DNA from 2 places in the Janthinobacterium sp. 64 genome. Region 1 is predicted to be linked to the other one. Evidence: predicted binding sites of a transcription regulator. Region 1 holds the regulator's gene; the other holds the start of a gene.

Region 1 (3,408 bases):
GACCGGTGTCGGCAAGACCACCAGCACGGCCAAGCTGGCGGCCCGCTGCGTGATGCGCCACGGCCCTGAAAAACTGGCCCTGATCACCACGGACGCCTATCGTATCGGCGCGCATGAGCAATTGCGCATCTATGGCAAAATCCTCGGCGTGATGGTGCATTCGGTGAAGGACGAGGCGGACCTGCGCATCGCCCTGAAAGAATTGAAGAACAAGCACACGGTGCTGATCGATACCGTGGGCGTGAGCCAGCGCGACCAGATGGTGACGGAGCAGGTGGCCATGCTGTCGGGCGCCGGCGCCGACGTGAAACGTTTGCTGTGCCTGAACTCCACGGCCACGCAGGAAACCTTGAATGAAGTCGTGCGCGCCTACCAGGGCAGCGGCTTGGCCGGCTGCATCATGACCAAGCTCGATGAAGCGGCCTCGATCGGCAATGTGCTCGACGTGGTGATCCGCCAGAAACTGAACCTGTTTTATGTGTCGAACGGCCAGCGCGTGCCGGAAGACCTGTACCTGGCCGACCGCGGCTACCTGATCGACCGCGCCTTCAAGCTCAAGCGCGATGCGGCGGCGACGCAGTTTTCCGATGCCGAACTGCCGCTCCTGATGGCGCAGGCGGCCGCACGCAACAATGAAGCGCGCGGGGTGCGCCTTGGCTAATTTCGATTTCGACCAGGCCGAAGGCTTGCGCCGCATGCTGGCCGGCCCGCAGCCGCGCGTGATGACATTTTTATCGGCCACGCCGCAGGACGACAAGGGCGCCATGCTGGTCAACCTGGGCGCCTCGCTGGTCTACGGCGGCAATGACGTGCTGCTGCTCGACGCCAGCGGCGGCAGCGACGGCGTCGCCGCGCGCCTGGGACTGGCGCACGGCGCCAGCCTGCGCGACGTGGCGCGCCAGCAGTGCGCCCTGAACCAGGTCATCCACCAGGTGCCGCAAGGCTTCGGCGTGGCCAGCCTGGGCGCGCGCAACCACCTGATGGACAGCATGGACTATGCGGGCGAGGACGAACTGCGCCGCCTGGGCAAGACTTTCGAAGTGCTGGCGCGCCAGAGCGGCATCGTGCTGGTCGACGGCGTCGTCGCCGACGCGGGCGATTGCTTCCCCGTGCCGCTGATGGCCTCGTCGGATATCGTGGTGCAAGTGTCGACCAGCGCCACCTCGATCAAGGCGGCGTACTGCCTGATCAAGCGCCTGAGCCAGGAACTGGGGCGCCGTCCGTTCGGCATTCTGGTCACCGGCGCTTCCGAATCCGAAGCAAAAGTGGTATACGATAATATGGCGCAGGCGGCGAGCCGCTACCTGGCCGTGAAACTGACCTCGATGGGATCGGTGCCTGCCGATGAGTATCTGCACCGCGCGGCGCGTCTGGGCCGCAGCGTGGTCGATGCCTTTCCGCTGGCGGGAGCCTCGGTGGCGTTTCGCGGACTGGCCGAGCGGCTGGCCCGTTCGGCGGCGCCGGTGCTCGGTGGCACCTTGTACCAGACGGGGAGCCCGCACCAGTTCAGCGTCTGAATCCAGCATCAGCACACGATAGCAGTTAAAACAATAAGCAGCCTATGTACACGGTCAAAGGGAAATCGAACAAGGACTATTTGCTGACGGAGCATATTCCGCTGGTGAAGCGTCTGGCGCACCATATGAAGGCGAAATTGCCGCCTTCGGTCGAGGTCGATGACCTGATCCAGGCCGGCATGATCGGCCTGCTCGACGCCATCAGCCGCTATGAAGAGACGCATGGCGCGCAGTTCGAGACGTATGCCGTGCTGCGCATCCGCGGCGCCATGCTCGACGAATTGCGCACCAGCGACTGGCTGCCGCGCAGCATGCGCCAGAACATGCGCAAGATCGAAGAGGCGATGAGCATTTTGCAGCAGCGCCTGGGACATCCGCCGACGGAGTCGGAAGTGGCAAAATTGCTGAAAATGTCGCTCGCCGATTACCAGGAAATGCTGGGCGACGGCGGCGGCCACCAGCTGCTGTACTACGAAGACTTTCATGACCCGGACGGCAATGACAGCTTTCTCGACCGCCATTGCGTGGACGAGGACAGCGACCCCTTGCGGTCCCTGCTCGATACCGATTTCCGGCAATCCGTGATCGATGCCATCGACGCGCTGCCGCCACGCGAGAAAATACTCATGGGCCTGTACTACGAAGAAGAGCTGAACCTGAAGGAGATCGGCGCGGTGATGGGCGTGTCCGAATCGCGCGTCTCGCAGCTGCATACCCAGGCCGTCGCGCGCCTGCGCGCAACCTTGAGGGAGCTGGCGTGGACTGGTCCAGCGTAATCGGGCTGGCGCTGGCGCTGGCGGGCCTCCTGGTCGGCCAGGCACTGGAAGGCGGCAAGATGGCCTCCCTGCTGCAGCCGGCCGCCTTCGCCATCGTGGTCATCGGCACCTTCGGCGCCGTGCTGCTGCAAACGCGGCTGCGCACCTTCGTGCGCGGCCTGGAAATGCTGCGCTGGGTCTTCCTGCCGCCCGCCGACACGCGCGCCGCGCTGGCGCGCGACATCGGACTATGGAGTCTGACGGCGCGCCGCGACGGTCCGCTGGCGCTAGAACGCCTGATGGAAAACACGGCCGACCGCTTCAATGCCAAGGGCTTGCGCATGATCGTCGACGGCATCGCGCCCGACAAGCTGCGCCAGCTGCTCGACGTGGAAATCTCCGCCTACGAAATGGCCGAGCGCCAGGCCGTCAAGGTATGGGAATCGGCGGCAGGCTACTCGCCCACCATCGGCATCCTGGGCGCCGTGCTGGGCTTGATACACGTGATGGAAAACCTCACCGACCCGAGCAAACTGGGCGGCGGCATCGCCGTGGCGTTTGTCTCGACGATTTATGGCGTCGGCCTGGCCAACCTGCTGTTCCTGCCGGTGGCGAACAAACTCAAGGCCATCGTCTCGCGCCGCGTGCTGCAGTATGAAATCACGGCCGCCGTGCTGTACGACATCGCCACGGGCGACCATACGCGCATCATCGAAGAGCGCGTTTCCAGTCTCTTGCACGAGCACTGAGCATGATGCGGCGCGCGCGCAGGAAGTATGACGAGGAACCGGACAACCAGGACCGCTGGCTGATCTCGTACGCCGACTTCATCACCCTGCTGTTCGCCTTTTTCGTCGTCATGTACGCGATTTCGCAAGTCAACGAAGGCAAGTACCGCGTCTTCCAGAATGCCATCGGCCAGGCCTTCAGCCTGGACAAGGGCGCGCCGCCCATCATCATGGAAGCGCCGCAAGCGATCCCGCTGCCGAACCCCGCCCTGAAACGCCGCACGGAAGCCATCCGACGCGAGCGCGAACACATGACGCGCCTGGCGCAGGACCTCACGTCCACGCTGGCGCCGCTGGTCAAGGAAGGCAAGGTGCGCGTGACGCAGACGAGCCGCGGCGTGAGCGTGG
Region 2 (3,408 bases), 2.6 Mb from region 1:
CGCATGGGCGCCACCATCTCCGCGTAATCGTACAGCTCGCCCAATATTTCTTCCCCCCGCTCATCGACCGACTCCGACACCACGTCGATCTCCGTAAACAGCATTTCGATGTTGCGGGCGCCGCCGTCGCCGTCGAACAGGCGGGCGGCGCGGTGCTGTTCCCAGCGCAAGCTTTCCGCTTCGCTCAGGGTTTGCGGGAAATTGCGGGCGCGGTAGCGGAACAGCAGTTCCTGCAGGCGCTCGTCGGCAAACGAGGGGCGGGCCGTGGCCAGCCTGGCCGGCGTGTCGCGGCGCAGGGATTCGAGCAGACGGCGGTCGTCGTTGCTGACGAAACCGTTGTACAAATCCTCATCCACGTCCAGCGCGGCATTCGCGCCCGGGCGCTGGAACACTTCGGCCCAGATCGCATCCATGTTCGGCGCCGCGGCGGCCAGCTGGGCGTTGACCTTCGCCGCATCCACGTCGATGCCCCATTGCGCAGCCATGGCCGGCGACAGGGTTTTTAAATTGCCGACCAGCATGGGCGACTTGTTCAGGTGCACGCTTTTCACGGGCAGGCGCGTCATGCCTTCCGGCATGGCTTCCTTGCGCGTAAACAGGCTCGTGCGGATGGTGTCGGCGTCCAGACTGAACAGTTCGCGCGGATCGTAGGCGCAATCCCAGACGAGGATTTCATTTTTGTTGCTCGGGTGCGTGGCCAGCGGCCAGACGATGCCCAGGCAGCCCCGTTCGGCGGGGAACATGCCCGACACGTGCAGGAAGGGCTGGCGCTCGGCGGCGGCCAGGTGCATGCCCATTTCGCTGGCGACCCTGTCCTTCTTGTGCAGGGCCAGGCAGAATTCGAACAGTTTCGGCTGCTTTTCGCGGATCAGGCGGGCCAGGGCGATGGTGGCGCGCACGTCGGACAGCGCATCGTGCGCCGCTTCGTGCACCAGGCCATTGGCCTTGCTCAGGTGTTCCAGCTTAAAACTGGTCTGGCCATCGTCGCGCTTCGGCCATTGCATGCCTTCCGGGCGCAGCGCGTGCGTCATGCGCACCACGTCGAGGATGTCCCAGCGGCCGCAATGGTTTTTCCATTCGCGCGCATACGGGTCGATCAGGTTGCGCCAGAACAGGAAACGCGTGACTTCATCGTCGAAACGGATGGTGTTGTAGCCCACGCCGATGGTGCCTGGTTCCGAAAAGGCCGCTTCGATGGTGGCGGCGAACTGGTGCTCGGGCACGCCCAGCTGCAAGCACTGCTGCGGCGTGATGCCCGTGATCAGGCACGCTTGCGGATCGGGCAGGAAATCATTGGCAGGCTGGCAATACAGCATGATCGGCTCGCCGATCTCGTTGAGGTCGGCATCCGTGCGGATGGCGGCGAACTGGGCCGGGCGGTCGCGGCGCGGCTGGGCGCCAAAGGTTTCGTAGTCGTGCCAAAGGAAAGTCTGGGTAGTCATTGATGTCGTTGCTGAATTGGTTATCTGGGCCGCTCAAAGCGTCGCTGCTACAGTTTTCTGAAAACCTGCCGATACTACATGAGAGGATGGTCATCATGGCGTTTCCCGCATGGTGGCATATATTGCCCGTTCAAGGAGGTCTATCGTGTCAATTCCCATCGCCGCAAGCGGCAATTCCACCCCTTCCGTGACTTCCGTCAGTACGGGCGTTGCCGGCAAGGACGATAAAGTCCAGAAAAAGGACGGCGTCAACGCTGAAATGAGCGTGAACGAGCGCAGCAAGCTGCAGTTGAACGCCTCCATCATGCAGGCGTCGCTGAATGTCTCGATCGGTTCGGAAAACGAGCCGCTGGCGCTGCTGTACAAGACGGCCATCACCAACATCAATGAAGCGCTGAAGAGCCAGTACGGTGACGATGCGATCCAGAACGCTGCCTCGCAAGACAATAGCGCCGAAGCGACGGCAAGCCGCATCGTGTCGCTGTCGACGGGTTTTTTTGACGCGTTCAAAAAACAGAATCCCGGCATGGACGACGATGCGGCCCTGAGCAAGTTCATGGACACCATCAGCGGCGGCATGGAAAAAGGCTTCAAGGAAGCGCGCGACATCCTGGACGGCTTGAAAGTGCTCAATGGCGATATTGCCGGCAATATCGACAAGACGTACGAGCTGGTGCAGAAGGGCTATGCGGATTTCATCGCCGCGCACAGCAGCAAGAAGGATGACGCGGCCAAGCCGGCCGACAGCAAGGCTGCCTGAGCTACAGCATGACCCGGTTGCGACCCGAGGCTTTTGCCCGGTACAGCGCCGCGTCGGCGGCGGCGATCAGCGCCTCGTCGTCCTGGTCGGCCGCCAGGCTGGCCACGCCGAAGGAACCCGTGATGTGCGGCAGCGCGCTGCGCATGTCGGCGAAGATGACGGCATGCTGCATGCGTTCGCACAGGCGCTCGGCCACCCGCAGGGCCACGTGTTCGTTGGTATCGGGCAAGATCACCATCATTTCCTCGCCACCATAACGCACAGCAAAATCCGTCGGACGCAGGGCTGCGCCCAGCACTTGCGCGGCGATGCGCAACGCCTGGTCGCCCGCCTGGTGGCCGTGGGTGTCGTTGAAACGCTTGAAATGGTCGAGGTCTATCATCACCAGCGACAGCGGCGAGCCGCTGGCGTGGGCCGTGATGATCATGTTCGGCAGCAGATCCGTCAGCCAGGCGCGGTTGTACAGACCCGTCAGGCTGTCGACCATCGACAGCTGGCGGTAGAATTCGCCCAGTTTCTGGCGCCGGCGCAGCAGGGCATTGGCGGCGCGGATGCGGAAGGACAGCAAGCGCAGCAGGTTGCGCGCCAGGCCGTTCGATTGTTCGATCAATTCCCAGACGACGGCCGCGTCGATCACCAGCAAATCGGTTTCTTCCAGGGCGGAAATGGCAGCCAGGTTGCTCGCTTCATCGAGCACCGATTGTTCGCCCACGCTTTCGCCGGGCAAAACCTTGCTGACGGTGCCGTCATCCATGCCCGTGTGGGTGTCGGCCGCCACGGCCAGCGAGCCGCGCAGGACGATGTACAGGCTGGTGCCCTGGCTGTCGGCAATGGCTTCGCCCGCTTCGAGGCGCATGACGGGGCAGGGCGCCAGCATGGCGGCCGTCTGGCTGTCCGCAGCATCGCTAAATAGCTGTAAATCGCCGATGTTGCAGCCTGAAGCACCGAAATTACCGATCTGTTCCACAATCATACTTTCAAAAAGCCGGTGCGCGCGAGCAGGGGGCCGGTAGCTTCATGATAGCGTAAAGCGGCCTTGGCTGTAACGGCAAAGGCTTGCTCGACGTCACTTACTGTGGGAAATACGACAATTATTTCATTCTCGCGTCCATGCGTTGGAATGCTGATGGTTTTGGCATTCTTGTTACCGCGCACGAAAGACGGGGCCGGATGTGCAAAGGCAGCCTTGAACGGCTGCCTCAGTCT

The links. The regulator FliA, encoded in region 1, starts transcription of late flagellar genes. The targets are predictions, from matches to a motif close to CTAAAGTTTNNNNNNNNNNNGCCGNTA.
Region 2: a site for FliA is predicted at 1,490-1,516, ahead of CLU91_RS22220 (DUF5610 domain-containing protein). Genes of this name have one in related genera too.

Annotation. Positions count from the first base shown of each region.
Region 1 covers NZ_PHUG01000001.1:2,452,893-2,456,300, reverse strand. The annotation lists gene flhF (flagellar biosynthesis protein FlhF) at 1-661, shown strand, start outside; gene CLU91_RS10790 (MinD/ParA family ATP-binding protein) at 654-1,517, shown strand; gene CLU91_RS10785 (RNA polymerase sigma factor FliA) at 1,562-2,293, shown strand; gene CLU91_RS10780 (flagellar motor protein) at 2,275-3,021, shown strand; gene motD (flagellar motor protein MotD) at 3,027-3,408, shown strand, end outside.
Region 2 covers NZ_PHUG01000001.1:5,065,639-5,069,046, forward strand. The annotation lists gene sbcB (exodeoxyribonuclease I) at 1-1,442, opposite strand, end outside; gene CLU91_RS22220 (DUF5610 domain-containing protein) at 1,588-2,202, shown strand; gene CLU91_RS22225 (GGDEF domain-containing protein) at 2,204-3,169, opposite strand.